DNA from 2 places in the Arthrobacter sp. J156 genome. Region 1 is predicted to be linked to the other one. Evidence: predicted binding sites of a transcription regulator. Region 1 holds the regulator's gene; the other holds the start of a gene.
The links. Region 1 encodes Rex, which represses fermentation and respiration genes when NADH is low (regulators of the CRP and FNR family bind a similar motif). Its sites were predicted from a motif close to CTTGTGAANNNNTTCACAAG; they were not measured.
Positions count from the first base shown of each region.

Region 2: a site for Rex is predicted at 6,043-6,062, ahead of AC0QR5_RS15335 (queuosine precursor transporter). Genes of this name have one in related genera too.

Region 1 is NZ_CM149650.1:2,019,078-2,033,716, forward strand. It holds gene resB (cytochrome c biogenesis protein ResB) at 1-1,302, opposite strand, end outside; gene AC0QR5_RS09175 (cytochrome c biogenesis CcdA family protein) at 1,302-2,093, opposite strand; gene AC0QR5_RS09180 (TlpA family protein disulfide reductase) at 2,093-2,722, opposite strand; gene AC0QR5_RS09185 (histidine phosphatase family protein) at 2,727-3,389, opposite strand; gene AC0QR5_RS09190 (YceI family protein) at 3,562-4,107, shown strand; gene AC0QR5_RS09195 (hypothetical protein) at 4,216-5,076, shown strand; gene AC0QR5_RS09200 (redox-sensing transcriptional repressor Rex) at 5,179-5,823, opposite strand; gene AC0QR5_RS09205 (glutaredoxin family protein) at 5,820-6,074, opposite strand; gene AC0QR5_RS09210 (HAD family hydrolase) at 6,158-6,970, shown strand; gene AC0QR5_RS09215 (30S ribosomal protein bS22) at 7,122-7,220, opposite strand; gene AC0QR5_RS09220 (helix-turn-helix domain-containing protein) at 7,349-7,561, opposite strand; gene AC0QR5_RS09225 (alpha-hydroxy acid oxidase) at 7,847-9,226, shown strand; gene gdhA (NADP-specific glutamate dehydrogenase) at 9,273-10,613, opposite strand; gene AC0QR5_RS09235 (ArsR/SmtB family transcription factor) at 10,755-11,309, opposite strand; gene AC0QR5_RS09240 (acetoin utilization protein AcuC) at 11,391-12,590, opposite strand; gene AC0QR5_RS09245 (TrkH family potassium uptake protein) at 12,735-14,153, shown strand; gene AC0QR5_RS09250 (potassium channel family protein) at 14,146-14,639, shown strand, end outside.
Region 2 is NZ_CM149650.1:3,294,407-3,309,045, forward strand. It holds gene AC0QR5_RS15310 (S8 family serine peptidase) at 1-2,866, opposite strand, end outside; gene AC0QR5_RS15315 (VOC family protein) at 3,039-3,776, opposite strand; gene AC0QR5_RS15320 (hydroxymethylpyrimidine/phosphomethylpyrimidine kinase) at 3,877-4,701, opposite strand; gene AC0QR5_RS15325 (hypothetical protein) at 4,735-5,289, opposite strand; gene AC0QR5_RS15330 (TetR/AcrR family transcriptional regulator) at 5,309-6,001, opposite strand; gene AC0QR5_RS15335 (queuosine precursor transporter) at 6,192-6,896, shown strand; gene AC0QR5_RS15340 (DUF4126 domain-containing protein) at 7,047-7,658, shown strand; gene tgt (tRNA guanosine(34) transglycosylase Tgt) at 7,788-9,134, opposite strand; gene AC0QR5_RS15350 (FUSC family protein) at 9,243-10,427, shown strand; gene AC0QR5_RS15355 (DUF6707 family protein) at 10,434-11,321, opposite strand; gene AC0QR5_RS15360 (NUDIX hydrolase family protein) at 11,329-11,868, opposite strand; gene AC0QR5_RS15365 (MDR family MFS transporter) at 12,157-13,572, shown strand; gene AC0QR5_RS15370 (LysE family translocator) at 13,840-14,550, opposite strand.

The sequences.
Region 1 (14,639 bases):
GGGATTGAGGACCAGGCCGCCCGCGTCGAGGGTCCGGCTATTGAGCTCCGTCAGCTCGTCGGTGTCCAGGACGTAGACGTTCTGCGGCGCCCCGTCGTCGAGCCCGAGGTCCCCGAAGTAGGAGTTCAGCTGCAGCTGCGGCAGCGCGGGGCTGGGGTCGAGGGAGATGCCGACGCCGTCCAGCACGCCCGCCGTGGGCAGGAACAGGCCGACGAAGCCGAGCTGCTCGGGCCGCGCGTCGGGCACCTTGGCCACCATCAGCGAGGTGTAGACGCCGTCCTGCGGGACCGCGATGACGGGTTCCTGCAGGGCGATGTCGCCGTTGCCGTCGCGGACCGTGATGACGGGGGCGTAGCCGTTGCCGACGAGGTAGACGTCCGAGCCGCCGATGCGCAGCGGGTGGTTGACGCGGATCTGGCGCGGGGTCTCCTCGCCGCCGGGCGTGTCCGTGGTGCGCACGCTCGCGTTGAAGTCGATCGGCTGGCCGAAGTGCGTGCTGGACTCGCGGTCGAACGTGACCTCGAACTTGTCCAGCGCCACCGTGAACGGGCTGAGCCGGTCGACGTCGACGGCGGTTCCGGGCGAGAGCGCGTCGTAGGCGACGGCCGTGTTGACGAAGGTGTCCCCCTCGACGAGGATCCGCTGGCCGTTGTAGCCGAACGCGCCGCCGACGGCCACGCCCGCGAGGATCCCGATGAGGGAGGTGTGGAAGACGAGGTTGCCGATCTCCCGCACGTAGCCGCGCTCGGCACCGACGGAGGCACCCTGGGCGCCGTCGCGGACCTCGGTGCGGTAGCCGCGCTTCTTCAGCAGTGCGGCGGCGCGGGCCGCGGTCTCGGAGGACGACGCCGGGGCCGCGCCGGGTGCCAGGGCGATCCTTCCGTGCTCCGGCAGCCGGGACAGGCGCGCCGGGGTGCGCGGCGGCGGGGTGCGGAGCGCCTGCCAGTGCTTCTTGGCCCGGGGGATGATGCAGCCGATCAGGGAGATGAACAGCAACAGGTAGATCGAGGAGAACCAGACGGACGAGTAGACGTCGAACAGCTGGAAGCGGTCGAGCCACTCCCCCAGCACGGGCTCGTTCTGCAGGTACTGGGTGACCTGTTCGGGGTTGACGCCGCGTTGCGGGAAGAGCGAGCCGGGCACGGCGGCGACGGCGAGCAGGAGCAGCAGGAACAGGGCCGTGCGCATGCTCGTGAGCTGCGTCCAGGCCCAGCGGATCATGCCGAGCGGGCCGAGGGCGGGCAGCGCGGCGTCGGCCTTGGCCTGCGCCGTGGCGGAACGGGGCTTCGTGTCTTCTGCCATCAGATGGGCAACCTCACCTCGTTGGCGAACCAGTTCTGTAGTTGCATCACCCAGGTGTCCCACAGCCCGCTGACCATGACGAGTCCCAGGAGGATGAGCATGCCGCCGCCGGCCAGCATCACGGCGCGCTGGTGGCTGCGGAAGAAGCGCAGGGCGCCCATGCCCCGGCGCAGGCCGAGGGCGATCAGGATGAACGGCACGCCGAGGCCCATGCAGTAGGCGAACGTCAGCAGCCCGGCGCGGCCGAGGTCCGGGTCGGCGCCGCTGCTCATGAGGATGACGGCGGAGAGCGTGGGGCCGATGCAGGGGGCCCAGCCGAGGCCGAAGACCATGCCGAGGACGGGGGCCCCCCAGAGTCCGGCGGGTGGGCGGGCGTGGATCTTGCGGTCGCGCTGGAACCAGCTGAAGCCGCCCATGAAGACGACGCCCATGAGGATCACGACGACGCCGAGGATCCGGGAGACCCAGTCGCTGTTGAGCGTGAACCAGCTGAGGATCTGGGTGAAGAGGACGCCGACGGTCACGAACACGGCGGTGAAGCCGAGGACGAACAGGCCGATCCCGGCGACCATCCGCCCGCGCTTCTGCTCGGCGAGGTCGACCCCGGTCAGCCCGGTGACGTAGCCGAGGTAGCCGGGAACGAGCGGCAGGACGCACGGCGAGAGGAAGGACACGAGCCCCGCGAGGACGGCGATGGGCGCGGCGACCAGGAGGGAGCCGTCGAGGGCGATCTCCGCGAACGGGTTCGCCTGCGCGGCCAGCCCCGGGCCGGTCGTGACGAGGGCGGGGATCACGCGGGCTCGGCGACGCGGTCGGCGATGAGCGTCTTCAGCGTGGACTTCTCGATGGCGCCGAGCACGCGCGCGGCGACCCGGCCCTGCTTGTCGAGGACGAGCGTGGTGGGCACGGCGCGCGGGTTCACGTACTGGGTCAGGCCCATGAGGATCGACCCGGTGGTGTCCGGCGCGGACGGGTAGGGGATCTTGAAGTTGCGTTCGAAGGCCTCGGCCGTGGCCTTCTGGTCCCGGACGTTGACGCCCAGGAAGTCGACGCCCTGGTCCTGGAACTCCTCGTAGAGCTCGACGAGGTGCGGCGCCTCGACGCGGCAGGGGGCGCACGCGGCGTACCAGAAGTTCAGGACCGTGACGCGCCCGACCCAGGCGGAGGAGTCGATGTCCGTGCCGTCGTAGAGCGTTCCCGTGAGGCGCACCGGTTCACCGCGCGACTCCGCCGCGTATTCCTGGACGGAGCCGTCGCCGGCGATGTAGTTCTTGTTGTCGCCTTCGCGGGCCTGCTTCGCGAGCGGGTCCTCGACCGCGCTGCACGCGGCCAGGGGGACGACGGCGGCGAGCAGCGCGGCGGCGCGCAGGACGGTGCGGCGGCCCGGCTCGGGGGAATCGGATGGGTGGGCAGGGGTCATCGGGTCAGGCTCCAGGGAGGTTCGCGGCGTTGACCAGGAGGTCGGCGCAGGGTTCGGCGTAGCGGACCGACGAGAGGGCCTCCCCCTCGAAGTCCAGGCTGGTCACGGAGGCGAGAGTGCATTCGCGGCGACGCGGATCGTGCCAGAGCCGCCGGCCTTCGGCCGCCAACCGGGTCACCCAGATCGGCAGCTGGTGGGCGACGAGGATGACCTCGGCGCCCGGCCCCCCCTGTGCCACGGCGGCGTCGCGGTGTTCCCGCACGGCGGCCATGACCCGCTCGACCTGGTCCCGATAGGGCTCCCCCCAGGACGGACGGAAGGGATTGACGAGGTAGGGCCACAAGCGGGGGTCGCGGAGGCGCCCGGCCATGTGGGACATGCCCTCGAAGTGGTTGCCCGCCTCGACGACGCGCTGCTCCGTGCCGAGTTCGAGCCCCAGGGCGCGGGCCGTCGGGGCGGCCGTCTCCTGGGCCCGCAGCAGGGGCGAGGCCGCGATCGCGACGATGTTGGCTCCGGCGTCGCGCCGCTGCGCGAAGTATTCGGCGGCGCGGTCGGCCATTTCGCGGCCGAGCCCGGAGAGCCGGTAGCCCGGCAGCCGCCCGTACAGCACCTTGTCCGGATTGTGGACTTCTCCATGGCGGAGCAGGTGGACGGTGGCGGTGGGCATGCCTCCAGTGTCTCAAACCTTTGCGGGCTGGCCTAAATGCGGGCCGTGATTCCGGTCGCGCTCCGCTCTGGAAGACGGGGTGGGCCTTCCCTAGAGTGGAGGGACGAACGACGCACGACAGGTGAGGCACCACGGCGGCACGGGTCCACGGCCCGGGGCAAGGAGCACCGCGATGAGGATCCCCGAGGGCATCACGTCTGGACGGTGGACGCTGGATCCGACCCACTCGGAGGTCGGCTTCACGATCCGGTACGCCGGGATCAGCAAGGTGCGGGGCCGCTTCACGGACGTCGAGTCCGTGATCTCCGTCGGTCCGACCGTGGACGACTCCGCCCTCTACGCGGTGATCCAGGCGGTGTCCTTCGACTCCCGCGACCCGGCGAGGGACACCCACGTGCGCAGCCCGGACTTCTTCGACGTGGAGCGCTTCCCGACCCTGGGCTTCACGGCGACGTCGATCACGGGCGACGGCCACGAGTTCCTGCTGACCGGCGACCTGACCATCCGCGACGTCACGCGCGCGGTGGAGCTCTCGGTCGAGTACGCCGGCACTGCCGTGGATCCGGCCGGCGTGGTGCGGGCCGGTTTCTCCGCCGAGACCGTCATCTCCCGGAAGGACTTCGGCCTGACGTGGAACGCGGCCCTCGAGGCCGGCGGGGTCCTCGTCGGGGACAAGGTGACGATCGTCCTCGACGTCGCCTTCATCCGCTCCGGATAGCGGCACCACTGGCGCAATCATCCTCCACATCATCCTTGGTGATGATGCCCCCCGGCCGGGCCCGGCGGCTACTGTGGGATTCAGAACCACCAACGCCCAGGAGGAATCATGAGCACTCCCGAGAACAACCCCGAGGTCCCCGAGCCCCCGCGCTACGGGCAGCGCCTTCCGCAGCCCGGCCAGGACGGATCCGGCCAGGGGGCCGGACAACAGGGGCAGCAGCCCGCGCAGCAGCCGGGCCAGCCGCAGCAGGGCGGCGCCGCCGGCTCGTACCCCCCGGCTCCCCCGCAGTCCTACGGCCAGCCGGGGCAGCCCCCGGCCGCACAGCCCGGCCAGTACGGCCAGCCCGGCGCCTACGGACAGGCCGGACAGCAGGGACAGTCGGGGCCCTACGGACAGCCTGGCCAGGGCGCACCGTACGGGCAGCCGGGCCAGCAGTCCTACGGCTACCAGCAGCCGATGCCCGGGAGCGCCGGTTTCGGCGCGCCCGCCGGCCCGCTCGAGCGGCCGAAGGAACTGAACATCTCCTTCTGGCTCGTCCTCGCCGCCGGCGCGCTGACCCTCGTGTCCGGACTCGTCCTGCTGCTGATGCCCTCCTCCGCCCTCGAGACCGCCATCCAGGACGCCTTGACGATGCAGGGCTCCGCGACCCAGGACGAGCTCGCGGCGGCCGGCGTCGACGCGGCCGCCCTGGCCTCCATGACCCGGACGGTCGGCTTCGTGGTCATGCTCATCGGTTCGGGCATCTACGCCCTGCTGGCGTTCTTCATCCGCAAGGGCAGCAACGGCGCCCGCATCACGGCCACGATCCTCGCCGGACTGTCCGTGATCGGCCTCTTCGGCGCCGACGTGCTGACGCTCGTGGTCATCCTGGTCGGCATCGCGGGCGTCGTGTTCGCGTGGCTCAAGCCCTCGAGCAACTACATCGCGGCCAAGAAGGCCGCGAAGCACCAGGGCTTCGGCGCCTGACGCCGGGGCACCGACCCCGCCGGCCGAAGCGCCGGCCAATCACCGACAAGGCGGCCGGACGGAGTAATCCGTCCGGCCGCCTTGGCGTTCGGGATCCACAGGCTAGAGGTGGCTGCCCGGCGTCGTCGCGTAGTAGGCCAGGAGCTGCAGCTCGCGGGCCATGTCCACCTTGCGCAGGACGACGTCCGGCGGAACCTGGAGGACGACGGGGGCGAAGTTGAGGATGTTGCGCACGCCGGCGGCGACGAGCCGGTCGCACAGCTCCTGCGCGGCCGCCGCGGGCACGGCCAGGACCGCCATGTTGATGCCCTCGGCCAGCACGGCGTCCTCGAGGCCCGCCGCGTCGGCGACCACGAGGTCGGCGTAACGCCGCCCCACGAGGGAGGCATCGGCGTCGTACAGCCCCACCAGACGGAAGCCGTTCTCGCGGAACCCCGCGTACCCGGCCAGCGCGCGGCCCAGGTTGCCGGCGCCGACGATCCCCACGCGCCAGTCGTTGTTGAGCCCGAGGGTCGTCGCGATGGAACCGGCCAGCTGCATCACGCCATAGCCCACGCCCCGCCGGCCGAAGCTGCCGAGCATCGACAGGTCCTTGCGCAGGATCGCCGGGTTGACGCCCGCGGCATCGGCCAGGACCTCCGAGGACACCGTCTCGAGCCCGGCGGCGCCGAGGCGCTCGAGCACGCGCCGGTAGAGCGTCAGGCGTTCCAGCGTCGCCTCGGGAAGCGTCTTCTCCGCCGGCCTCATGCGCCCAGGAGCCCCGCGAGCCGCGCGGGGTCGATGACCCAGAAGTCGCGCTGCACGCCGTCGATCATCAGCACCGGGACCTCCTCGCCGAAGCGGTGCCGCAGCTCCGGGTCGTCGTCGATCCCCCGTTCCGTCCAGGGCACGCCCAGGCGGCCGCACACCTCGTCGAGGGTGGCACGGGCCGCGGCGCACAAGTGGCAGCCCTCGCGGGTCAGCAATTCGACGACGGGCGCCTCGGCACGTGCTTCCATGCCGACTAATCTACCGGCGGACCGGCCGCGCACGGGCACGGACGGCGCCCGGCCCGCTGTGGCGCGTGCCATAGACTGGGGCCATGCCACAGCCGCCCGCCGGCCGCACCGTGCCCTCGCCCGTGCGCCCGATGACAGGAGCAGAGGCCGCCTTCTTCGACGTCGACAACACGATGATGCGCGGCGCGAGCCTGTTCGCCGTCGCCCGGAAGATGTATGCGCGCAAGGCCTTCAGCCTCCGCCACGCGGCCTCCTTCGGCCTCAAGGCCCTCTGGTACGCGGTGCGCGGGGAGCACGTCGGCGACATCCACGCCGTGCGGGACCAGGCGCTCGCCCTCGCCGCGGGGGTCCTCGTCGACGACTTGTCGAGCCTGGGCGACGAGGTCTACGACGAGTTCATCGCCTCCAAGATCTGGCCCGGAACGCGGGCCCTCGCGGACCAGCACCTGCGCGCCGGGCGTCGCGTCTGGCTCGTGACGGCCACGCCGCTCGAGGTCGCCACCGTGATCGCGGACCGGCTCGGGCTCTCCGGGGCGCTCGGCACGCAGGTGGAGCACACCGACGGCGTCTACACCGGCCGGCTCGTGGGAGAGATCCTGCACGGCCCCGCGAAGGCCGTCGCCGTCGCCCGGCTCGCCGAGGAAGAGGGGCTCGACCTGGCGCAGTGCTGGGCCTACAGCGACTCGTCCAACGACCTTCCGCTCCTGGAGGCCGTGGGGCATCCCGTGGCGATCAACCCGGACGCCAAGCTGCGCCGCCACGCCGTGCGCAACAACTGGCCCGTCTACGACTTCAGGACCGGCCGCCGCGCCGCGACGTGGACGCTCAAGGCGGCGACCGTGTCCGGGGCCGTCTACGGACTCTGGCGCGGTCTGGGGCGGGTCCGCGGCCGCTGATCCGAGACCCCGCCGGGCGCTGGCCCGGGGGCGTCCCCGGGGCGGTCCGGCACCTGCCGTGATCGCACGTCGGGGAGAACGACGGCGGGGCCGCACCCTCGAGAGATGCGGCCCCGCCGTCGTCATCACCTGCCGCGTCGGCGGCCGGCGCCTACTTCTTGTTGCGGCGCTGGTGGCGGGTCTTGCGAAGCAGCTTGCGGTGCTTCTTCTTGGCCATACGCTTGCGGCGCTTCTTGATCACAGAGCCCATTGGTTCCTCACAAACTTCAGATTCGGTGGTTGCGTTCCCGCCGCAGACGGTCGGACTGCAACCAACACGGACGTTAAACGTTCCTTAACAGGTTACCTGCTCCGCGCGGCGGCCCTGACCACTTCCGGTCAGGCGGTCTCGGAGGCCCCGTCGATCCGGGCCTTGCGCAGGTAGTCCTCGACGGCGGTCTCCGGGACGCGGTAGGAGCGGCCGAAGCGCACCGCGGGCAGTTCCGCCGAGTGCACCAGGCGGTACACGGTCATCTTGGAGACGCGCATGACCTCGGCGACCTCGGCCACCGTCATAAAGCGCGCGTTCGCAAAGTTCTTCGCGTCAGCCATCCCCGGTTCTTCTCCTGCCCTTGGACAATTCCCCCACCGCACAACGGCGTTCGCATGTCCCCGATGGGATGCCGTCTAAGGGGCAACTCTAGTGGCAGATGGGGCGATTGTGAAACCTCGGCTCCACCGTGTGGACACGATCGGGCGGCTCCGGGCGCCCTCGCGGCCCGGACGGCGGAGCGATGCCCCTTGATGTGAGCCGCACCACGGGTCTAGAGTGTGGTCTAACCACACGCTGTGGTCTTACCACAAGCGATCCGCGTGCCACGCCTCCAAGGAGAGTCCATGACCACCCAGTCCGTGACCCAGCAGCCGGCAACCACCGAGGACACGGCCCGGCAGTCCGCCGCCGCGGCGTCGGAGCCGGCCCCCCTCCAGTCCCCGGCCCCGGCGCGTCCGGGTGCCGGGGACGCCGTTCCGGCCGACCGCCCCGTGCCGCCGGCGCTGCGCCGCCGCGTTCCGAAGTACTCGGACCTGGCCCCGCTCATGCAGTTCAAGAAGCCCTCCTTCGGCAACGCCTCCCGCCTCGCGGCGGCGCAGACCATCGGCGATCTGCGGGCCCTGGCCAAGCGCCGGACGCCCCAGGCTCCCTTCGACTACACCGACGGCGCGGCGGAGGCCGAGGTCACGCTCAACCGGGCCCGTTCCGCGTTCTCCGAGCTCGAGTTCCGCCCCGGCATCCTGCGCGACGTCTCCCACGTGGACCTGAGCACGGACATCCTCGGCGGCACCTCCCGCCTTCCCGTCGGGATCGCACCGACCGGCTTCACCCGCATGATGCAGTCGGAAGGAGAATACGCGGGATCCCGCGCGGCCGAGGCCGCGGGCATCCCCTACACGCTGTCCACGATGGGCACGGCGTCGATCGAGGACGTCGCCGCCGCCGCGCCCGCGGGCCGCAACTGGTTCCAGCTCTACCTGTGGACGGACCGCGAGAAGTCGCGCGAGCTGATCGACCGGGCCGCGCGCGCCGGCTACGACACCCTCATGGTCACCGTGGACACGGCCGTCGCCGGGGCCCGGCTCCGCGACGTGCGCAACGGCATGACGATCCCGCCGTCGCTGACGCTCAAGACGGTCCTGGACGCGTCCTACCGGCCGGCCTGGTGGTTCAACTTCCTGACCCACGAGCCCCTGACGTTCGCCTCGCTGTCCCGCTACACCGGCACCGTCGCCGAGCTGATCGACTCCATGTTCGACCCCTCGCTGACCTACGACGACCTGGACTGGCTGCGCGGGACCTGGAAGGGCAAGCTCGTCGTCAAGGGAATCCAGACGGTCGAGGACGCCCGCAAGGTGATCGAGCACGGGGCGGACGGCGTCGTGGTCTCCAACCACGGCGGCCGGCAGTTGGACCGCGCACCCGTGACCCTGCACCTGCTCCCCGAGGTCTCGGCCGCCGTGAAGTCCGTCAACCCGGACGCCGCCGTCATCCTCGACACCGGCATCATGAGCGGGGCCGATATCGTCGCCGCGCTCGCCCTCGGCGCCGACTTCACGCTCATCGGCCGCGCCTACCTCTACGGGCTCATGGCCGGCGGGCGCGCCGGCGTGGACCGCGCGCTGGCGATCCTGGAGAAGGACATGAAGCGGACCCTGGCGCTCCTCGGCGTCTCCCGGCTCTCCGAGCTCACGCCGGAACACGTCCGCATTCCGCGGCCGTAGCGCGCGGCGGTCGCGCCGGCCGCACGACGCCGATCGGGCCCGAGAGCTAGATGACGCCGAGGGCCAGCATCGCGTCCGCGACCTTGACGAAGCCGGCGATGTTGGCGCCCGCGACGTAGTTCCCCGGCTGCCCGTAGGCCTCGGCGGTGCGGGCGCAGTCATCATGGATGGAGACCATGATCTGGCCGAGGCGCCGCTCGGTGTGCTCGAACGACCAGGCGTCGCGGCTCGCGTTCTGCTGCATCTCCAGGGCGGACGTCGCGACGCCGCCGGCATTGGCGGCCTTGCCCGGGCCGAAGAGCACGCCGGCCTCCTGGAAGATCTGGGTGGCCTCGGCCGTGCAGGGCATGTTGGCGCCCTCGGCCACGGCGAGGACGCCGCGCTCCACGAGCCGCTTGGCCGCCGTGGCGCCGAGCTCGTTCTGCGTGGCCGACGGGATCGCGACGGTGGCATCGACGTCCCACACGTTGCCGTCGGCCACGTAGGCCGTGCCGTTGCCGCGCCGCTGGGCGTACTCGCTGATGCGGCCGCGCTCGTTCTCCTTGATCTGGCGCAGCAGGTCCACGTCGATCCCGTGCTCGTCCACGATGTACCCGGAGGAATCGGAGGCGGCGACGACGAGGGCACCGAGGCTCTGGGCCTTCGCGACGGCGTTGATCGCGACGTTGCCGGAGCCGGAGACGACGACGCGTTGCCCGTCCAGGCTCTGCCCGCGGGTCTTGAGCATCTCGGCGGCGAAGAGGACGGCCCCGTAGCCGGTGGCCTCCGGGCGCACGAGCGAACCGCCCCAGCCGATCCCCTTGCCCGTCAGGACGCCTGACTCATAGCGGTTGGTGATGCGCTTGTACTGGCCGAACAGGTAGCCGATCTCCCGGCCGCCCACGCCGATGTCGCCCGCGGGGACGTCGGTGTACTCGCCGATGTGGCGGTAGAGCTCCGTCATGAACGACTGGCAGAACCGCATCACCTCGGCGTCGGACTTGCCGCGCGGATCGAAGTCCGAGCCGCCCTTGCCGCCGCCGATCGGCATGCCGGTCAGGGCGTTCTTGAAGACCTGCTCGAAGCCGAGGAACTTGACGATGCCCAGGTAGACCGAGGGGTGGAAGCGCAGGCCGCCCTTGTAGGGGCCGAGGGCCGAGTTGAACTCGACGCGGAAGCCGCGGTTGATCCGCACCTGGCCCGAGTCGTCGGTCCACGGCACGCGGAAGATGATCTGCCGCTCGGGCTCGCACATGCGCTGCAGGATCGCGGCGTCCATGTACTCGGGGTGGCGGCGTGCCACGGGCTCGAGGGTCTCGAAGACCTCGTTGACGGCCTGGTGGAACTCGGCCTCGCCGGGGTTCCGGCGGAACACCTCGTCCCGGATGCTTGCCAGATGCTGGTCCACTCGTGCTCCTCCTTGCGGCGCGGTGCGGCTCCCCGGTGCGGGCACCGGGGGACGGTCTCGGTCATCGAGCTTGCCACGCGGCGCCCGGACGGGGCGCGCCGGGCTGCAACAATGCCCGCGCGGCACGTAACACCCCCTGGCTCAGCGGCGGCGTCCGAAGCGGGGCTTCGGGAGCTTGTCGAGCAGGTCCTGCGCGCGGCCGGTGACCTGCTCCACGGTGCGCCCGACCGTCCGCCCGATCTGCTGGGCGCCGGCGGCAGCCTCGCGGGAAGGCACGACGCCGGAGCCCGGCACCGCGGCCGGCCCGCCGGAGGCGGGACGTGCGTCGGGGTCGTCCGCGGCACCGCCGGGGGCCGAGGCGGCAGGGGCGGCAGAGGCGGTGGCGCCCGTCGTCCCGACCGGGCCGGCCGCCTCCACGCCGGCGGGGTCGTCGGCGGCCCGGGGGCTGAACCGGGCGATCCACTCCGCGGCGGGTTCGAGCGGGGCCAGGTCGATCCCGTAGAAGCGCCGCTGGCCGACGGCGCGCGTCGTGACGAGCCCGGCCTCGCGCAGGACCTTGAGGTGCTTGGAGACCGTGGGCTGGCTGACGCCGAGGACCTCGACGAGCTCGCCGACCGAGCGCTCCGCGCCGTGCAGCTCGTCGAGGATGCGTCGTCGGGTCGGTTCAGCGATCACGGGGAAGACATCGGCGGCCATCCCATCACCCTAACCGCATATACGCCGCGGGGCATTCTTCGCTACGCCGTCGTGACGCGGAAGCGCCCCTCGACAGGGGAGCTAGTCGAACCAGGGGTCGAGGCCGAAGAGGGGGAAGACCTCCTTGCGGGTGGCCATGACCGTGCGGTCGACGGGGTCGGCGGGGTCGTAGCCGACCTCCCACGAGCGCCACCACAGCTCGGCGTCGTCGTTCATCCACTGCGGGGCTTCGCCGTAGCGCTCCTCGACGTAGCTGCGCCACGGGGCCGGGACCTCGGTGCGCAGCGGGACGGGGCGCCCGGAGGCGATCGCGACGAGGTGCGCCCAGGCCCGGGGCACGACGTGTGTGATGTTGTACCCGCCGCCGCCCGTGGCGATCCACCTCCCGGCGCACAGCCGTTCGGCGAGGTCGGCGATGTCCAGCATGTTCTGCCGCTGGGCGTCGACGCTGAGGCGGAGGTTGGTCAGCGGGTCCTTGGCGTGGCCGTCGCAGCCGTGCTGGCTCACGATCACCTCGGGTGCGAAGGCGGCCGTGATCTGCGGGACGACGGCGTGGAACGCGCGCAGCCAGCCGGCGTCGCCCGTCCCCGCGGGGACGGCGACGTTCACGGCCGTGCCCGGCGCCCCGGGGCCCCCGGACTCGTTCGCGAAGCCCGTGCCCGGGAAGAGGGACATCCCGGACTCGTGGAGGGAAATCGTCATGACGCGGGGATCGTCCCAGAAGATCGACTGCGTCCCGTCGCCGTGGTGGGCGTCGACGTCGATGTAGGCCACGCGCTGCACGCCGCCGTCGAGCAGGCGCTGGACCGCCAGCGCGGCGTCGTTGTAGATGCAGAAGCCGCTCGCGGCGGATCGGGAGGCGTGGTGCATGCCGCCGCCGAAGTTCACGGCGTGCACGGCACGGGAGTCCAGGATCGCGTCGGCCGCGAGCAGGGAGCCTCCGGCGAGGCGGGCGCTGGCCTCGTGCAGTCCCGGGAAGAGCGGGTTGTCCTCGGTGCCGAGCCCGCGGGCCGCGTCGGGGACGTCGGGGTGCTCGCTCGCGCGGCGGACGGCGGCGATGTAGTCGGCGTCGTGCACGAGCCCCAGTTCGGCATCGTCCGCGACGGACGGCTCCGCGAGCGAGACGGTCGGCGCCTCGAGGACCCCGAGTTCGTCGATGAGCCGCTTGGTGAGGTCGAGGCGGGCCGGGTGCATGGGATGGCTGTCGCTGAAGCGGTAGGCCATCATGCCGGGGCTCCACACGAGCTGCGTGGGGGGCAACGGCGCCGTGCTCTTGATCATCACCGTTTCAGGCTAACGGACGCGCGTGTGTCCCAGCGCACGGCGGCCCCGCCGGCCTGCCACTCCACGGGGTCCGCGGGTGGTTTACTATGGTTGTCGCCAGGATCGTCCTGGCCTCCCTCCGACCGGAGCCGTCGAGCCGCCATGCCGCACCAGCCGTCACCGCACGTACCGCGCCAGCCCGGCGCGCTGGTCCGCGTCGTCGCCGCGGGCCGGGACCTCGTCGACTCCTTCGCCGCGAGCTCCCCCGCGCGACTGGCCCTCGCCGTGTTCGCCCTCGTCATCGCCGTGTTCACGGGCCTGCTGGCGCTGCCGGCCGCTTCCTCCACCGGGACATTCACCCCGCTCCACGACGCCCTGTTCACGGCCGTGTCCGCCGTGTGCGTCACAGGGCTCACCGTGGTCTCGACGGCCGCGCACTGGTCCTTCTTCGGGCAGGTCGTCATCCTCGTCGGCGTCTTCGTGGGCGGCCTCGGGATCCTGACCGTGGCGTCGATCCTCTCGATGGCGGTGAGCAGGCGGCTGGGCGTGCGCGGCAAGCTGCTGGCCCAGGAGGCCATGAACACGCAGGCCGCCGGCCGGCTCGGCGAGGTCGGCACGCTGCTGCGGATCGTCATCACGACCTCGGTGGCCATCGAAGTGCTCCTGGCGGTGATGCTCGTCCCCCGTTTCCTGGTCCTCGGCGAACCCCTGGGACAGGCCGTGTGGCACGGCGTCTTCTACTCGATCTCCGCCTTCAACAACGCCGGATTCACGCCGCACTCCGACGGACTGGTCCCCTACGAGACCGACCTGTGGATCCAGGTTCCCCTCATGCTCGGCGTCGTCATCGGCAGCCTCGGCTTCCCCGTGCTCATGGTGATGATCATCCTGCGCTCCAGGATCCGCCGGTGGACCCTGCACGCGAAGCTCACCCTCGTCGTGACGGGGATCCTGCTCGTGCTCGGCACCGTCGGCTGGGGCGCCCTCGAGTGGTCCAACCCGGACACGATCGGCGACTTGTCGCCCGTTGACAAGGTCATGCACGCCCTCTTCGCCTCCGTCATGACCCGGTCCGGCGGCTTCAATCTCGTGGACCAGAACCAGCTCGAGCCGGCCACCATGCTCGTCACCGACATGCTGATGTTCGCCGGCGGCGGCTCGGCCTCGACGGCGGGTGGCATCAAGGTCACCACGATCGCCGTGCTCTTCCTCGCCATCATCGCCGAGGCCCGCGGCGACTCCGACGTCAAGGCCTTCGGCCGCCGGATCCCGGAGGGCACGCTGCGCGTGGCGATCTCCGTCGTCGTCCTCGGCGCCACGCTCGTCAGCGTCGCCACGGGGCTCCTGCTGGGCATCAGCGGGCAGTCCCTGGACCGCGTGCTGTTCGAGTCGATCTCGGCGTTCGCCACCGTGGGCCTGAGCACGGGGCTGTCCGGGGAGCTGCCCCCGGCGGGCAAGTACGTCCTCTCGGCGCTCATGTTCGCGGGGCGGGTGGGCACCATTACACTGGCTGCGGCACTGACTCTGCGCCAGCGCGACCAGCTGTACCACTTCCCGGAAGAGAGGCCGATCATTGGCTGAGAAGACCGTAGACCACAACGCACCGGTCCTGGTCATCGGCCTCGGGCGCTTCGGTGCCGCCGTCGCCGAGCAGCTCGTGAAGCAGGGCCGGGAGGTCCTCGCGATCGAGCGCAATCCCGCGCTGGTCCGCACGTGGGCCGGCGTCCTGACCCACGTCGTCGAGGCGGACGCCACCAACATCGACGCGCTGCGCCAGCTCGGCGCGCAGGACTTCAGCTCCGCCGTCGTCGGCGTCGGCACGTCGATCGAGCCCTCCGTCTTGATCGCGGTCAACCTCGTCGACCTCGGGATCGAGCACCTCTGGGTCAAGGCCATCACGCCCTCCCACGGCAAGATCCTCACCCGGATCGGCGCCAACCACGTGATCTACCCGGAGGCCGACGCCGGCGTGCGGGCCGCGCACCTCGTCGGCGGGCGCATGCTGGACTTCATCGAATTCGACGACGGCTTCGCGATCGTGAAGATGTACCCGCCGAAGGAGACGCA
Region 2 (14,639 bases), 1.3 Mb from region 1:
CCGCGAGGTCCTGGTCGATGCCGTCGATCTGCGCCGTGAAGGTGACGAAGTCGGGGCGGCCGTCGCCGTTGGTGTCGATCTCGACGTCGATCTCCGTGCCGCCGGCGAGGTGGGTCCAATTGCCCCACGTGCTGACCCCGAAGTTCAGGACGCCGTCGGCGGTGCCGACGAGCGGGGCGTCGGAGGCGGCGCCCACATGCTGCAGGTCCATTTCACGCGCTCCGGGCACGGCGTCGACCGAGGCGCCGAGACGCGGGCTGGAGGCCCCGTGCTCGAACGCGGAGACGAGCGAGACGATCCGCTGGTCGCCGTTGCCCTGGAAGCGGCCGTTGCCCTTGAGCTTGACCTCGACCGTGTCCTGGCCCTTCTTGACCGTGTACTTCTTGCCCGCGGTCATGTCAGAGGAGGCCTTCGGGGCCGCTTGGACGGGAACGCGCAGGGTCGGCTGGCCCTTGGCGGTGAGCTGGATGCGGCCGTTGGCGTCGGCCAGCCACTGCCGGTTCAGGCCCTGCTGGGTCCGCTCCATCGTGGGGTCGATGGTCTTCGCGAAGCGCGCAGGGTCGACCGTGAGGGTGATCTTGAACTTGGCCGTCTTGCCCGCCTTGACCGTGACCTTCTTGGTGCTCAGCGCGTAGCTGGCGCCGGGGATCTCGGAGGAGGGGACGTAGGCGACGTCGTAGGTCTGGGTCCACTTGGACTTGTTGTGGACCGTGACCGACTTGGTCTCCTTGTGCTTCTTCTTCCCGAGCTCGATGACGCCGAAGACCACGGAGGTCAGGTCGGGGTCGTCGCTCGCGAAGGCGTAGGCCGGGGTCTTCAGCGCGGCGTCGCCGATCACGCGGCCGGAGCCGACGCGGTTCGGTCCGTAGGCGGCGCCGTTCGGCGCCAGGACGTCCGCGGAGGCCGTGTTCATGACGATGCTCTTGATCTGGTACGGCGTGTAGTCGCCGGAGCCGGCGACGAGCGCGGCGAGGCCGGCGGTCATGGGCGTGGCCATCGACGTGCCCGTCATGACGGCGGGGCCGTTGCCCGTGCCGACGCCGGCGGAGCCGATCAGGGTGCCGGGTGCGGCGACGTCGGGCTTGACGATGCCCTCCGAGCCGTGGACGCCCCGCGACGAGCTCGGGTTCAGCGTGTCAAGCGCACCGGAGTCGCCGGACGCGGCGCCGATGAGGTCCGCGTCCACGCGCAGCTGCAGCGTTTCGGCCTCGGCGGCCGGGCGGAGCAGCTCGGAGTAGGTGCGGTTCAGCTGGACGCCGGGGATGCCCGTGTTGCCGGCGATGCCGGCATCGAAGACGAGGCGCGGCGAGTCGAGCACCACGCCGCCGCCGCCGGCGGCCTGCACGTTGTTGAAGCGGACGCCGGAGCCGCAGGGGAAGGCGCCGTCCTCTTCCCACTGCAGCCAGACCCACTTGCCGCCGAGGTCGGTCCCCGCGGGGAACGGGTTGCAGCCGAACGCGTTGTCCGCCGGGGCCATGACGACCTCGCCGGTCAGCTGCTCGTCGCTCGCCGCGGCGTAGTTGAAGTTCACGGAGTACTGGCCGGAGGCCGTGCCCGCCACGTCGGCGGGGGCAAGGACCTCGATGGCGTCCATCGTGACCTTGGAGCCGATGCTGTTCGCGACGGTCAGCGAGGACCGCGAGTTGCCGGGGGATCCGCCGACGTCGGTGACGTCGCCGGCGTTGCCCGAGGCGACGACGGAGAGGATGCCCTGCTCGGCGAGGGCGTCGACGATCGCGTTCTCCGGGTCGTCGACGGGGGAGTGGTCCGAGCCGAGCGACATGTTCACGACGTGGGCGCGGTCGCTGAAGTCGCCGTCGTTGTTCGGGTCCAGGACGTAGTCGAGGGCCTGGCCGACGACGGCGGAGGATCCCTCGCAGCCGAACACGCGGATCCCGACGACCTGGGCCTTCGGTGCCGTTCCGGGGCCGATGCGCATGGCGGAGACCTGCGCGGCGGTGAGCGAGGAGTAGTCGCCGTCGAACGTGCTGCCGTCGGCGTTGACGCCGTAGCCGGCCGCGGATCCGGCGACGTGGGTGCCGTGGCCGGCGCTCGCGCAGTCCAGCGGGTTGGGGTCCGGGTTCGGGACGGGCTGGTACGTGGGCGAGCTCGGGTTGGCGTTGTAGTCGTCGCCGACGAGGTCCCAGCCGCCGATGAACTTGGCGGGATCGCGCAGCCCGGATGCCGCCGAGGGGAGCTCGAAGGAGTCCTGGGCGGCCTCGTAGGCCTCGAGGGTGCCGGGTCCGCCGAAGTCGGCGTGCGTGTAGTCGACGCCCGTATCGAGGACCGCGATGGTCACGCCCTCGCCGGTCTCGCCGAGGTTGGTCCAGGATTCGAGCGCCTTGGTGTCGATCACGGCGCCCTTGTTGTCCGGGCTCTTGGGGACGATCGCGCTGATCTTCACGACGTCGGGGCGGGCCGCGAGGGCGCGGAGCTGGTCCGCATCGCCACGCAGGGCGACGCCGGGGACCGTGTTGGTGGTGGTGTAGATGACCTTGGACTTGGATTCGGTGGCGGCGGAGCGCCCCTTGGCCTTGATCCCGTCGCGGATCTGGCGGACCTTGGCCTGGGCCTTGACGGGCTTGGCCTTGCCCGTGCGGACCTCCACGGGCTGCGTCTGTTCGAAGGCGCCGGTGCCCTCGAACTGGACGAAGACGGAGACCTCCCCCTGCGCGGTCGCGAGCGGGCCGCTGACCTTCAGGTCCTTCAACGCGGAACCCCCGAGGGCCTGCGAGAGGCTCCCGGGGGTTTCGGCGACTTCTTGTGGTGCCCCCAATGCCGGGGCGGACATGGTCGCGGCGAGGGCCACGCCCGCTGCCGCGGCCACGACTGCCCGGGCGAGCCGGGGCCGGTGCGAGTTTTTCATGATGCTCCTTGTTGCCTCGAGGCGGACGAAAGGGGCCCGCGCGGCCATCAGCCGCAGCACGCCCCCCGATGTGAAAGCCTAGGTGACCGGAACCACATGTCAAGGGTTCGTTTGACGATGTTTGTTGACAATCGTTCGACAACAAGGTGTGTCGAGGCGGGGAAGGCTGTCGTCAACGCGGGCGCAGCACGCAGAAGTCGTTGCCCTCCGGGTCGGCGAGGCACATCCACGGCACGTCGCCCTGGCCGAGGTCGACGTCCGTGGCCCCCAGCGACCTGAGCCGCGCCACTTCCGCGTCCTGGTCGTCGCCGGGTCCCGGCAGCACGTCGAGGTGGACGCGCCCGGACGAGGCGCCGGGGTCCACTTGGCGCACGAACTCCAGGAACGGTCCCACGCCCCGGGGCGAGCGCAGCCGCGCGAGGTCCGCTCCGGCGTCGTACGCGTCCCAGCCCAGGGCGTCGCCCCAGAACCCCGCCGTCGCCAGCGGCTCGGAGCAGCCCACCACGACGGCCGCGATCGGCCCCGTGTCGGCGTAGAGGCCGCGGGGTTCCAGGACGCAGAAGAGGTTGCCCTCGGGGTCGGCCATGACGGTCCACGGCACATCGCCCTGGCCGATGTCTGCCCGGTTGGCCCCGAGCGTCAGGAGGCGGGCGACGAGCTCCTCCTGGTGCGCGGCGGAGCTCGTCGCGAGGTCGAGGTGCGCCCGGTAGCGGACGGTCTCCGGATCCGGGACGGCGACGACGTCCACGCAGACGACGGAGGGGTCCGGCCAGTCGAAGCCGTGGGGCTCGACGTTGGCCACACCGGGGGCCTCGCTCGAGACGCCCCAGCCGAGCGCGTCCGCCCAGAAGCGGCCCAGCGCCGCCTCGTCCGCGGCCTTGAAGTTCACCTGTACGAGATCCAGTGCCATGCGGCCCGACCCTATACCTCCACGGCCCCGCGCGGGAGGGGGTGCTCGAGGGGCGCAGGAGGGAGGACGACGGCGGTGCCCGGGTCGCGTCGTCGTCCCGCTATCCCGCGCCGCCCTGCCAGAGGGCGTCGAAGGGGGCCGCCGAGGCGACGCGGTGGCGGATGCCGGTGGTCACGAAGTCCTTGGCGGTGCGCGCGGCCGCGAGCGGCGCGGCGCCCTTCGCGAGTTCGGCCGTGACGGCGGCCGCGAGGGAGCAGCCGGCTCCGGACACGGCGACCTCGCCGATCTTGGGCGCCGCGAGGAACTCGGTGGTGGTTCCGTCGTGGTAGACGTCGACGGCGTCCGGGCCGTCGAGGCGGACGCCGCCCTTGGCCAGGACGGCGGCGCCGCTGGCCTCGTGGATGATCCGGGCCGCCTCGGCGAGGTCCTCCACGGAGCGGATCGTGCGGCCGGAGAGCGACTCCGCCTCGAAGTGGTTCGGGGTGATGAACGTGGCCCGCGGCAGCAGCGTGGACTTGAGGGCCTGGTCGGTGTCCAGGGCGTGGCCGGGTTCCTGGCCCTTGCAGATCAGCACCGGGTCGAGGACGACGTTGCGCCACTCCTGGCTGTCCAGCGCCGCGGCGACGGCCTCGATGGTGGCCGGGCTGCCCATCATCCCGAGCTTGACCGTATCCAGCTGGCCCACGTAGCACGCCTGTACGGCCTCGAGCTGCTCGGCGATGACGCGGGGCTCGACGGCGGTGAAGCGGTGGTTCCAGTTCTCCTTCGGGTCGAAGGAGACGATGCAGGTCAGGGCCGTGATGCCGTACACGCCGAGCGCCTGAAACGTCTTGAGGTCGGCCTGCGCGCCCGCCCCGCCGGTGGCCTCCGAGCCGGCGATGGTCAGGGTGATGGCTGGGGCGGGAGCGAGATCGGTCGAGGTCATGGCGTCCAGTCTAGGCAGGGGATGCGGCGCCGGTCATGGTCGGGCGGCACTGCCGTCCTGCGCCGGGTTGTGCACGTGGACATCGCGCCACACGGCGGCCCGTCCGACTGCGGCGCTTGCTGCCCCGAGTGCGAGGAGCGGAAGTGAGTCCCTGATGTCCAGGCCGAACACGGTGGCGCACAAGGCCGCTGCAGCGGCTCCGGCGAGGAAGAACACGGTGACGTGGACGAGCTGGCTGCGGACGGGCCGCAGGAGGACGCCCAAGACCAGTCCGAGAGGGAAGCCGAAGACCGCGCACGCAACGAGGGCGATGAGGCAGATCCAGGCGAAGCCCGTGGCCAACGTCAGCCAGCCTTCGAGACCGTTCCCGGCGCCGCCGACTGCCGTGCCGCCGAGGAATACCAGGGCCGCCAGGACCAGGCACGCCCAGGTGGCGGCGAGGCCCTTGAGCAATGCGCCCGCTGTGAACGTCACGCGGTGGTGGTCCGGATGGTGGTCGTAGCGCCGGTGCAGGGCGTCGCCCGAGGCCGAGACCTGATCGCCGGCCCGATGCGGATCCGGATGGTTGCCGGTGGGGTTCGAAGCCATGACGCGAGGTTATCGCGGTTCACCGACGATATGGCGTCCGATCGCCGTCCGCGGCGGAGCGCACGAGCCCGATCACGTCGTCGAGAATCGCGCGCACCACCGGCAGGCGGGAGAGCACGGACAGGCGGGCCAGGAGCGGCGCCGCGTTGCGCACGAGGCGCCGCGTCCGTTCCCGGCCCGGCGAGGCGTCGTAGGCCCAGAACAGGAGGATCCCGCGCTGGACCAGCCACAGCAGTTCCGGCAGGTCGTTGCGGATCGCGAGCGGAGGCTGCGGCCGGGCCGTGGTCACGGCCTGCCGCCAGAGGCCGAACTCCTTGGCCCGGTTCACCGCCGCGACGTCCGCATCGGCGGCCTCCGGTCCAGCCCCGCCGCTGAAGGCCGCGCGGAGGAAGGCCGGCCCGAAGCCCTGGAACGGCTCGAGGGCGTCGAGGGCCGTGTCCATGACCGCGCGGATGTTGCCCTCGAGCGTGTTGCCGACGAGCAGGCGCGGCCAGGCGAGGTTCCGGTGCGCCTCCCGCGTCGCCCGGTACAGCTCCCCGGCGAGCTGCTCCTTGGACTCGAAGTAGTAGTAGGCGCTCCCCAGCGACATCCCCGATTCGGCGGCGATCGAGCGCAAAGTGGTCTTCTCGTAGCCGTGGATCGCGAAGAGCTTGGCGGAGGCATTGACCAGTTTCTGCCGCGTGTGCGCGGCCTTGGGACTCGAAGGGGCCATGTTCTGCCTTGCCGTTGCTGGGATCCAGGCCAGTCTACCGCTTTTTGAACATGTTCAAAAAATTGAGGCAAAATGACCTGCCGCCACGGCCCGTGGGAGAATCGGGGGTCAAGTGCTAATACAGCGGGCGGCCGCACCGGGGAACCGGGCGCCGCCTGGCGAACCACTTCCACGATTGGGAACCCCTCACATGGCCGCGAACACCGCCACCCCCTCGCCCGTCCGCGCCGCCTTCGCGGCGGCCGGAAGCCCCTACTTCTCCACCGCGCTGGCCCTCATGGCCGTCGTCGTGGTCCTGTCCAACATCGGCGCCACCAAGGGCGTCACCTTCGGCCCGATCGTCACGGACGGCGGCTTCTTCCTCTTCCCGCTCGCCTACATCCTCGGCGACGTCATCAGCGAGGTCTACGGCTTCAAGGCCGCCCGCCGCGCCATCATCACGACCTTCGCCCTGTCCTTCTTCACGAGCTTCTGCTTCTGGATCCTGATCCACCTGCCCGCCGCCGACTGGTACGAGGGCCAGGAGGCGCTCGCCGCCACGCTCGGACCCGTGTGGCAGATCGTCGCGGCCTCGCTCCTGGGCTTCGCCGCCGGACAGACGCTCAACTCCTGGGTGCTCGTGAAGATGAAGGAGCGCTTCGGCGAGAAGCGCCTCGTGATCCGCCTGCTCGGCTCCACCGGTGTCGGCGAGTTCGCCGACACGCTGATCTTCTGCTCCATCGCCGCCGGCGTCATCGGCATCAGCGACACCGCGACCTTCATCAACTACGTCGTCGTCGGCTTCCTCTACAAGACCGCGGTCGAGGTGCTGTTCGTCCCCGTCACCACCACCGTCATCGCCTGGTTCAAACGCCGCGAACCCAGCTACGGGGAAACGGCGCCCTCGGCGGCCTGACCGCCACGCCCGTCGCCCTCGGACGAGGCGCCGGGACCCCACCCGTCCGGGCGAGGCCCCGCCCGCCCGGACCGGCGCGCCCGGGCGCGGACCCGGCGTCGTCCTCCCCGGCCCTACTGCACCGTCCCCGCCCGGCCTTACCCTGAGGGTATGGAATTCCTCACCGCGATGGGACTGAGCTCGGCGGCGGGGCTCAACGCCTACATCCCGATGCTGGCGCTCGGCCTCATGGACCGCTTCACGGGGCTCGTGGCCCTGCCCGCGGAATGGGCCTGGCTGTCCAACGACTGGATGCTCGCGCTCCTCGGCGTCCTCCTGCTGCTCGAAATCGTGGCGGACAAGATCCCCATCGTGGACAGCATCAACGACTGGGTCCAGACCGTCGTCCGCCCCGCCTCGGGCGGGATCGTGTTCGCTTCCGGGCTCGGCGCCGAGACGGTCACCGTCTCCGACCCGGACTCGTTCTTCGCCGGGGACCAGTGGATCCCCGTCGCGCTCGGCGTGGGGATCGCGCTGGCGGTGCACCTCGTGAAGATGGTGTCCCGGCCCGTGCTGAACGCCGGAACCGTCGGGACCGCCGCCCCCGTCGTCAGCACCGCCGAGGACGGGGCCGCCGTGGGGCTCGCCGCCGCCGCGATCTTCCTGCCGATCCTGGTGCTGCTGCTGCTCGTCGGGCTCGTGGTGATGATGGTGGTCCTGGTGCGCCGCGTCCGCTGGCGCCGCGCCGCGCCCGGGGCGCCCTGGCGGCGATCGGAGCTGTAGGGGCGGGGAACCGGCGGCGCTCCCTTCCCGCGCACCTTTCGGCGTTCCTGCGCGGTTAAGCCGCGGCTCGACCCCGCTGACGTGGGCGCCCGCGTTTGCTTGAAGCTAAAAGTGCGCTGGGGCGGGGGGCTAGAGTCCCTGCGGGTCCGGGTTGCCGGCGTAGTAGTCCGCGAGGGTGCGCTCCTTGAGCTCGTAGAAGGTCCCGTCCTCGATCGCCTGCCGCGCGTCGTCGACGAGGCGCACCACGAAGCGCTCGTTGTGGATGGAGATCAGCGTGTGGCTCAGGATCTCCTTGGACTTGAACAAGTGGTGGATGTAGGCGCGCGTGTAGTGGGTGCACGTGTAGCAGTCGCACCCCTGCTGCAGCGGCGTGAAGTCCGTCTTGTAGCGCGAGCCGGAGAGGTTGAAGCGCCCGTGGGCCGTGTAGAACGCGGAGTTCCGGGCGACGCGGGTGGGGGAGACGCAGTCGAAGGTGTCCGCCCCGTTCTCGATCGCGGTGAAGACGTCGTCCGGCTCGGAGATGCCCAGCAGGTGCCGCGGCCTGTCCTCCGGCAGCGCCTCGGCGCACCAGCCCACGATCGTGCCCAGGTTCTCCTTCTCCAGCGCCCCGCCGATCCCGAAGCCGTCGAAGTCCATCGCGCCGAGGTCGGCGCACGCCTTGCGCCGCAGGTCCTCGTACTGCGCCCCCTGGATCACGCCGAACAGCGCCTGGTACGGCCTGTCCGCCCGCTCGTCGGTGAGCCGGAAGTGCTCCTCGACGCAGCGCACGGCCCACTGCCGCGTGCGCTCGAGCGCCTCCTCCTGGTAGCCGCGGGAGTTGTGCAGGGTGGTCAGCTCGTCGAACGCGAACATGATGTCCGCGCCGATCCGGTGCTGGACGGACATGGAGATCTCGGGGGAGAAGCGGTGCCGCGTTCCGTCGAGGTGGGACTTGAACCAGACGCCGTCGTCGTCGACGTTCGCGAGCCGCTCCTTGCCGGGCGCCACGGCGTCGTCCGCTCCGGAGGCGTCGACGTTCTTCATGTCGATGACCTTCTTGAACCCCGAGCCCAGGCTCATCACCTGGAAGCCGCCCGAGTCGGTGAACGTGGGGCCGTTCCAGTTCATGAAGCGGCCGAGCCCGCCGGCGGCGTCGAGGACGTCGGCCCCGGGCTGCAGGTACAGGTGGTAGGCGTTGGCGAGGACGGCCTGGGCGCCGAGCTCCGCGACGGCCTCGGGGGTGATGGCCTTGACGGTCGCCTTGGTCCCGACGGCGATGAACGCCGGGGTCCTGACCTCGCCGTGGGGCGTGCGGATGGTGCCCGTGCGGCCGAGCCCCGGCGTCCCGTCGGGCCGGGTGAGCCGGGTCCCGAGCGTGAACCCGAAGTCCGCCTGCCGCGGGTGCCCCGTGCCGGGTACGACGCCGGAGCGGGCGTCCGCGCCCTCGGCGGCGTCGGGGTCGGTCAACGGGGGGACGGGGGCGTTCGCATCTGGCACCCCTCTAGTCTGCCTCATGGCCTCCCGCGGTCCCGGCGCGGTGTTGCGTCGGCCACGAACGCGGCCCGACGCGGCGGGAGGGCAGGTGGCCGGGGATACGGTAGGCGCGTGGACAACGACAACGGCACGGGGGCGCCGAGCCCCGATCCCGTGGATCCCGCGGAGGCGGGAGCGGCCCTGCCGCGCGCCACGACGGCGGACTCCGTGGCGCCCGCTTCGGGGCCGGCCGCGCCCTTGTCCTGGGGCGCCCTCCTGCGGCTCGGGCCGGGTGACCGCGATCCGTGGATCGGCCTCCGCTGCGCCCTGGGCGTGTTCCTGCCGCTCGCGGCCCTCATCGCCGCCGACCGGCTGGATCTGGCCGTCTTCGCGGTCTTCGGGGCGTTCACCGGGATCTACGGGCGGGTACCGGGCCACCGCGACCGCCTCGCGGCCCAGCTGCGGGCCGGCACCATGTTCTGGGTGCTCATCGCTGCGGCCTGGGCCGCCTCGACCTTCCTCGTCGACCACGGCTCGGTGGGCGGCACCTGGGTGGTGACCGGCTTGACGACGCTCGTCGCCGGCGCGTGCGCTCTCGTCGCGGGGACGTGGCAGATGCGGCCGGCCGGATCGCTCTTCCACATCTTCGCGTTCGCCGCGATCGCCTCGATCCCGGCGCTGCCCCCGGCGCCCGAGTCCCTCGCGACCGCGGCCGCTACGGTCCTGCTGGCGCTCGCCCTCGGCCAGGCCGGCCGCCTGCACCCGGCCCGGCGCACGCCCTGGGTGCGGAGCGCGCCGCGGCCGATGTCGCGGCGGTACCGGATGGCGGTCCGCGTCGAGTCGCTCGGCTACCTCCTCGCCGCCGGGGCCGCCGGCGCGGCCGCCACGCTGCTCGGCCCCGTCTTCTCGGCCGGCCACCCCTACTGGGCGATGGTCGCCGCCGTCGTGCCCCTCGTCGGGCACAGCACGCGGCACCGCGTGGCCCGCGGCCTGCACCGCGTCCTGGGCACGCTCGCCGGGCTCGGCGTCATGGCGCTCGTGATCCTGGCGGATCCGAACCCGTGGATCCTGATCCTCCTGATCGGTTCGGCCCAGTTCGCCGCGGAAATGCTCATCACGCGCAACTACTTCTGGGCGCAGGTGTGCGTCACGCCCCTCGCGCTCGTGGGCAGCTCCCTCATGACGGGGCCGTCCACGGCGCTGCTCTACGACAGGATCGTCGAGACCGTCCTCGGCTCGGTGGTCGGCGTCGCCGTCGTCCTGCTGGGTTCCTCGCTCGCGCGCCGGATGCGGGACGGGGCGCCCCCGGCGCCCTGACCGGGCTCAGCCCGCAGGCGCGTCGGGGCCCTCGCCGGCCAGCCCGCGCAGGGCGTCGAGCTCGTGCCGGATCATCCGCGCGAGCTCGTCCGCGCCGAGCGTGCGCGATCCGCCGTGGGCGCGCAGGTGCAGGAGCGCCTCGAAGCGCTGCAGCCGCCACTCGCGCTCGGACTCCCGGTCCCCGGTGGCCGCGGCGCGGTGGATTTCGCGGTCGAAGAGGTTGGGCTCGTCGAGCTGGCGCTGGCGCAGCTCGGCGCCGAGCCGGGAGCGCACCGGGTCGGCCTCGACGTGGTCCGTGGCCCGCAGCGCCTCGGCGTACCGGTCGGCGGCTTCGGCGTCGCCGTCGTCGAACGCGAGGTAGGACGCCGCGGCGAGGGCGAGCTGGATGGTCTTCCAGCGGCCGAAGTTCCCGTCGAACGGCAGCTCCGTGAGGATCCCGAGCGCGCGCCAGGCGTTGGCACGGTCCTGCAGGTCCACGAGCAGCAGCCGGGCGAGCAGGCGCACGTCCTCCAAGTGGGCGCCGGCCTTGGCGTTGAAGCCCCGGCTGAGCCGGGCGATCGGCTCCAGCACTCGCTGGTCCCACGGGTACTCGCGGGCGATCTCGATCAGGACGGCCTCCGGCGAGCCGTCCTCGACGGGGATGACCGTCAGCTCATCGAGCGTGACCTCGGGCGGGGGCTCGGTGGTGTGGACGCGGATCGAGGAGCCGTAGGCGATCGTCGCGGTCTGGCCGCTCTCGAGGACGGCCTCGACGTAGGCGGGCGTGCCGAAGCTGTCCTGCACGGTGCGCACGCTCGCCACGGGAAGGCTCGGCGCGCCCGTGCGGGTGATGAAGCGGTGCCCGGGGGCGACCTTCTCGGCGCGGACGGAGCGGACGTAGCTGTTCTGTTCCACGCGGCTCCTAGCGGCACCAGCCGACGTGGGCGAGGGCCTGGCGGACCAGGTTGCCGCGGCCGCCGGGCAGTTCGTCCTGGACCTCCGGGCTCAACGCGTCCTCCGGGCTCAGCCAGGTCAGTTCCAAGGCGTCCTGGCGCGGGCTGCATTCGCCGCGCACGGGGATGATGTAGGCGAGCGAGACGGCGTGCTGGCGCTCGTCCGTCAGCCCCGTCTCCGAGGGCGAGGGGAAGTACTCGGCGACCGTGAAGGGAACGGGGCTCGCGGGCAGTTGCGGCATGGCGAACGGTCCCAGGTCCTTCTCCATGTGCCGCACCAGGGCGGCGCGGATGGTCTCGCGGTACATCACGCGGCCCGAGACGAACGTCCGCTTGAACTGCGCGTCGGCGTCCGCCGTGTAGAGCAGGCCGACCTCGCTGACGTAGCCGAGCGGATCCAGGCGCACCGGGATCGCCTCCACGTAGATGATCGGCAGCCGCTGGCGGGCCTCGTAGAGGTCCTCGTCGGACAGCCAGCCGGGGTAGGGATCGGGGGTGCGCACGCTCATAGTTCATGTTTAGCGCATCGGCTCCCCAAGAGCACGCCCCCATCCCGGCGGCGACGCAATCACGCCTCACGGCGAGGAATCCTCCGCGCCGGGAATAGTTGCCGCACTCAACGGGTTACCGTTGAGGTTCGGGCGGGCACGGCGTGATGCAGCGACCCCGGATCCATCCCGGAACCCCAGAACCAGCGCGGGCCAGCCCCGCGCCTCCCCAGAGGACCCATCGTGCAGCCCACCGCCCCCGCCAGCTCTTCGACCGCCGCGCCGGACCGGCTCGATCCCGCAGCCCGCATGACCATCGGCGTGCTCCTGGTCTCCTCGTTCGTCGTGATCCTCAACGAGACCATCATGAACGTCGCCCTGCCGCGGCTCATGGACGCCTTCGGTGTGACGGCCGACGCCGTGCAGTGGCTCGCCACCGCGTTCATGCTGACCATGGCCGTCGTCATCCCGACGACCGGCTACCTGCTGCAGCGCTTCTCGATGCGCACGGTGTTCCTCATGGCCATGGGCCTGTTCTCGACCGGCACGCTGCTGGCCGGGCTCGCCCCCGGATTCGAGGTGCTGCTCGGCGCGCGCGTCATCCAGGCCTCGGGCACGGCGATCATGATGCCGCTGCTCATGACCACCATCCTGAACCTCGTGCCGCCCACGCGTCGCGGCACCATGATGGGCAACGTCAGCATCGTCATCTCCGTCGCCCCGGCGATCGGCCCGACGATCTCCGGTCTCATCCTGCAGTACCTCGAGTGGCGCTGGATGTTCCTGCTGGTGCTGCCCATCGCCCTCGCCGCGCTCTTCATCGGCGCCCCGCGGCTGGACCGCGTGGCAGAGGCCGGCTCGACGCCGCTGTCCGTCCCCTCGCTCCTGCTGGCCGTCCCCGGCTTCGGCGGGCTCGTCTACGGACTGAGCAAGATCGGCGGAGGGCACGACGGCGGGGCCGCGCCCGGCGTCGACCCCGGAGCCGTCGCGGCCCTGGCCGTCGCCCTGCTGTGCCTCGCCGGCTTCACGTTCCTGCAGCTGCGCCTGCAGCGCGGGGACCGCGCCCTCCTGGACCTGCGCCCCTTCACCTACCGTCCGTTCACGACGGGCCTGATTCTCATGGTGCTCGCGATGGTGGCCCTGTTCGGCGTGATCATCCTGCTGCCGATGTACCTGCAGAACGTCCGCGGGCTCGATACCCTCGGCACGGGGCTGCTCCTGCTGCCCGGCGGGATCCTCATGGGCGTGCTCGCGCCGTTCGTCGGGCGGCTCTACGACCGCGTCGGCCCCCGCCCGCTCGTCGTCCCGGCGTCGGTGCTGCTGACCCTGGTCCTGGCCGGCTACACGCAGCTCACGGCGCAGACCCCGGTCTGGGCGCTGGTCCTCGCACACCTGTTGATGTCGCTGAGCTTCGCGTTCCTGTTCACCCCGTCCTTCACGACGGCCCTGAACCCGCTCCCGCACCACTTGCACTCGCACGGTTCCGCCGTGCTCAGCACCCTGCAGCAGCTCGGCGGCGCGGCCGGCACCGCGCTGCTCGTGGGGATCATGGCCTCCGCGGCGGCCGCCTCGGCGGCGGCCGGATCCGGAGCCGTGGACGCCCAGGTGGACGGGTTCCGGCAGGGCTTCTTCGTCGCCGCCCTGGTGAGCGGAGCCGTCGTCGTCCTGGCCACGCAGATGCGCAAGCCGGCCGCCGAGCCGGTCCCCGCCGACGCCGGACACTAGCGCGGCCGCGTCAACCGGCCCCCGTCCGAACCGGACGGGGGCGGTGGTGCGTCCGCACCCGGCCCCCCGGCGTCGTCAGCGCGAACGCGTGGGCAGATCACGCGGATGCCCTTGGCGTTGTCCAGCATTATCTGCCCACGCGTGGGGAAATTGCCGCGGCGACCTGCTCCGGCTTCGGGTAGACCTGGTGATCTACCCACGCGTTGGGCAGGAGCGCGGAGCGTCATCCGCGGCCAGGCGACGACCCGGCGCCGCGCCCCGGCGTCGTCACCTCGAACGCAGGGCGAGCGCCGCGCCGAAGCCCAGCAGCGCGGTCCCGGTGATCCGGTCCGTCCAGCGGGCGGCCGCGGGGCGCTGCAGCCGCTCGCGGAACAGGTGCGTTCCCTGGATGATGAGCGTGAACCAGGCCAGGCCGAGCAGGTTGTGCACACCCGCGAGGGCGATCCCCATCGCCAGCGGCGCGACGCCCTCGGGCAGGAACTGCGGGATCATCGCGACGTAGAAGACGCCGACCTTGGGGTTCAAGAGGTTCGTGACGCAGCCCTTCGCCCACGAGGAGGCGAGCCGTTCGCGGGGCTCCGGGACGGCGTCGGGCGGCAGTGAACCGGGCGCCGTGGCGTGCCCCGTCCAGGCCGCGGCGCCGGGCCCCGGCGAGGCCAGGGCGCCGGGGCCCATCCGCCCGGGCCGCCGGAAGGAACGCCACAGCATCGAGCCGCCGAGGTAGGCCATGTACGCGGCGCCGGCGAGCTTGAGGACCATGAAGCCGGCCTCGGAGGCCACGAGCAGGGCCGTGGTGCCGACGGCGGCGCCGATGCCCCAGATCATGGCGCCCGTGTTGACCCCGAGCGCCGTCGCGTAGCCGTTCCGGCGCCCCGCGACGATCGAGGAGCGCAGCACGAGCGTGGTGTCGAGCCCCGGGATGACCGTCAGGAGGGCGGCTACCGCGGCGAAGGCGAGGAGGGATTCCGTGATGCTCATGCCCCAAGGCTAGGAGGGGCTGCTGCGCCGGGCACCTTATGACGACGCCGGGGCCGCACCGGCGGCGCGGGAGGCGCCGCCGGCGACGG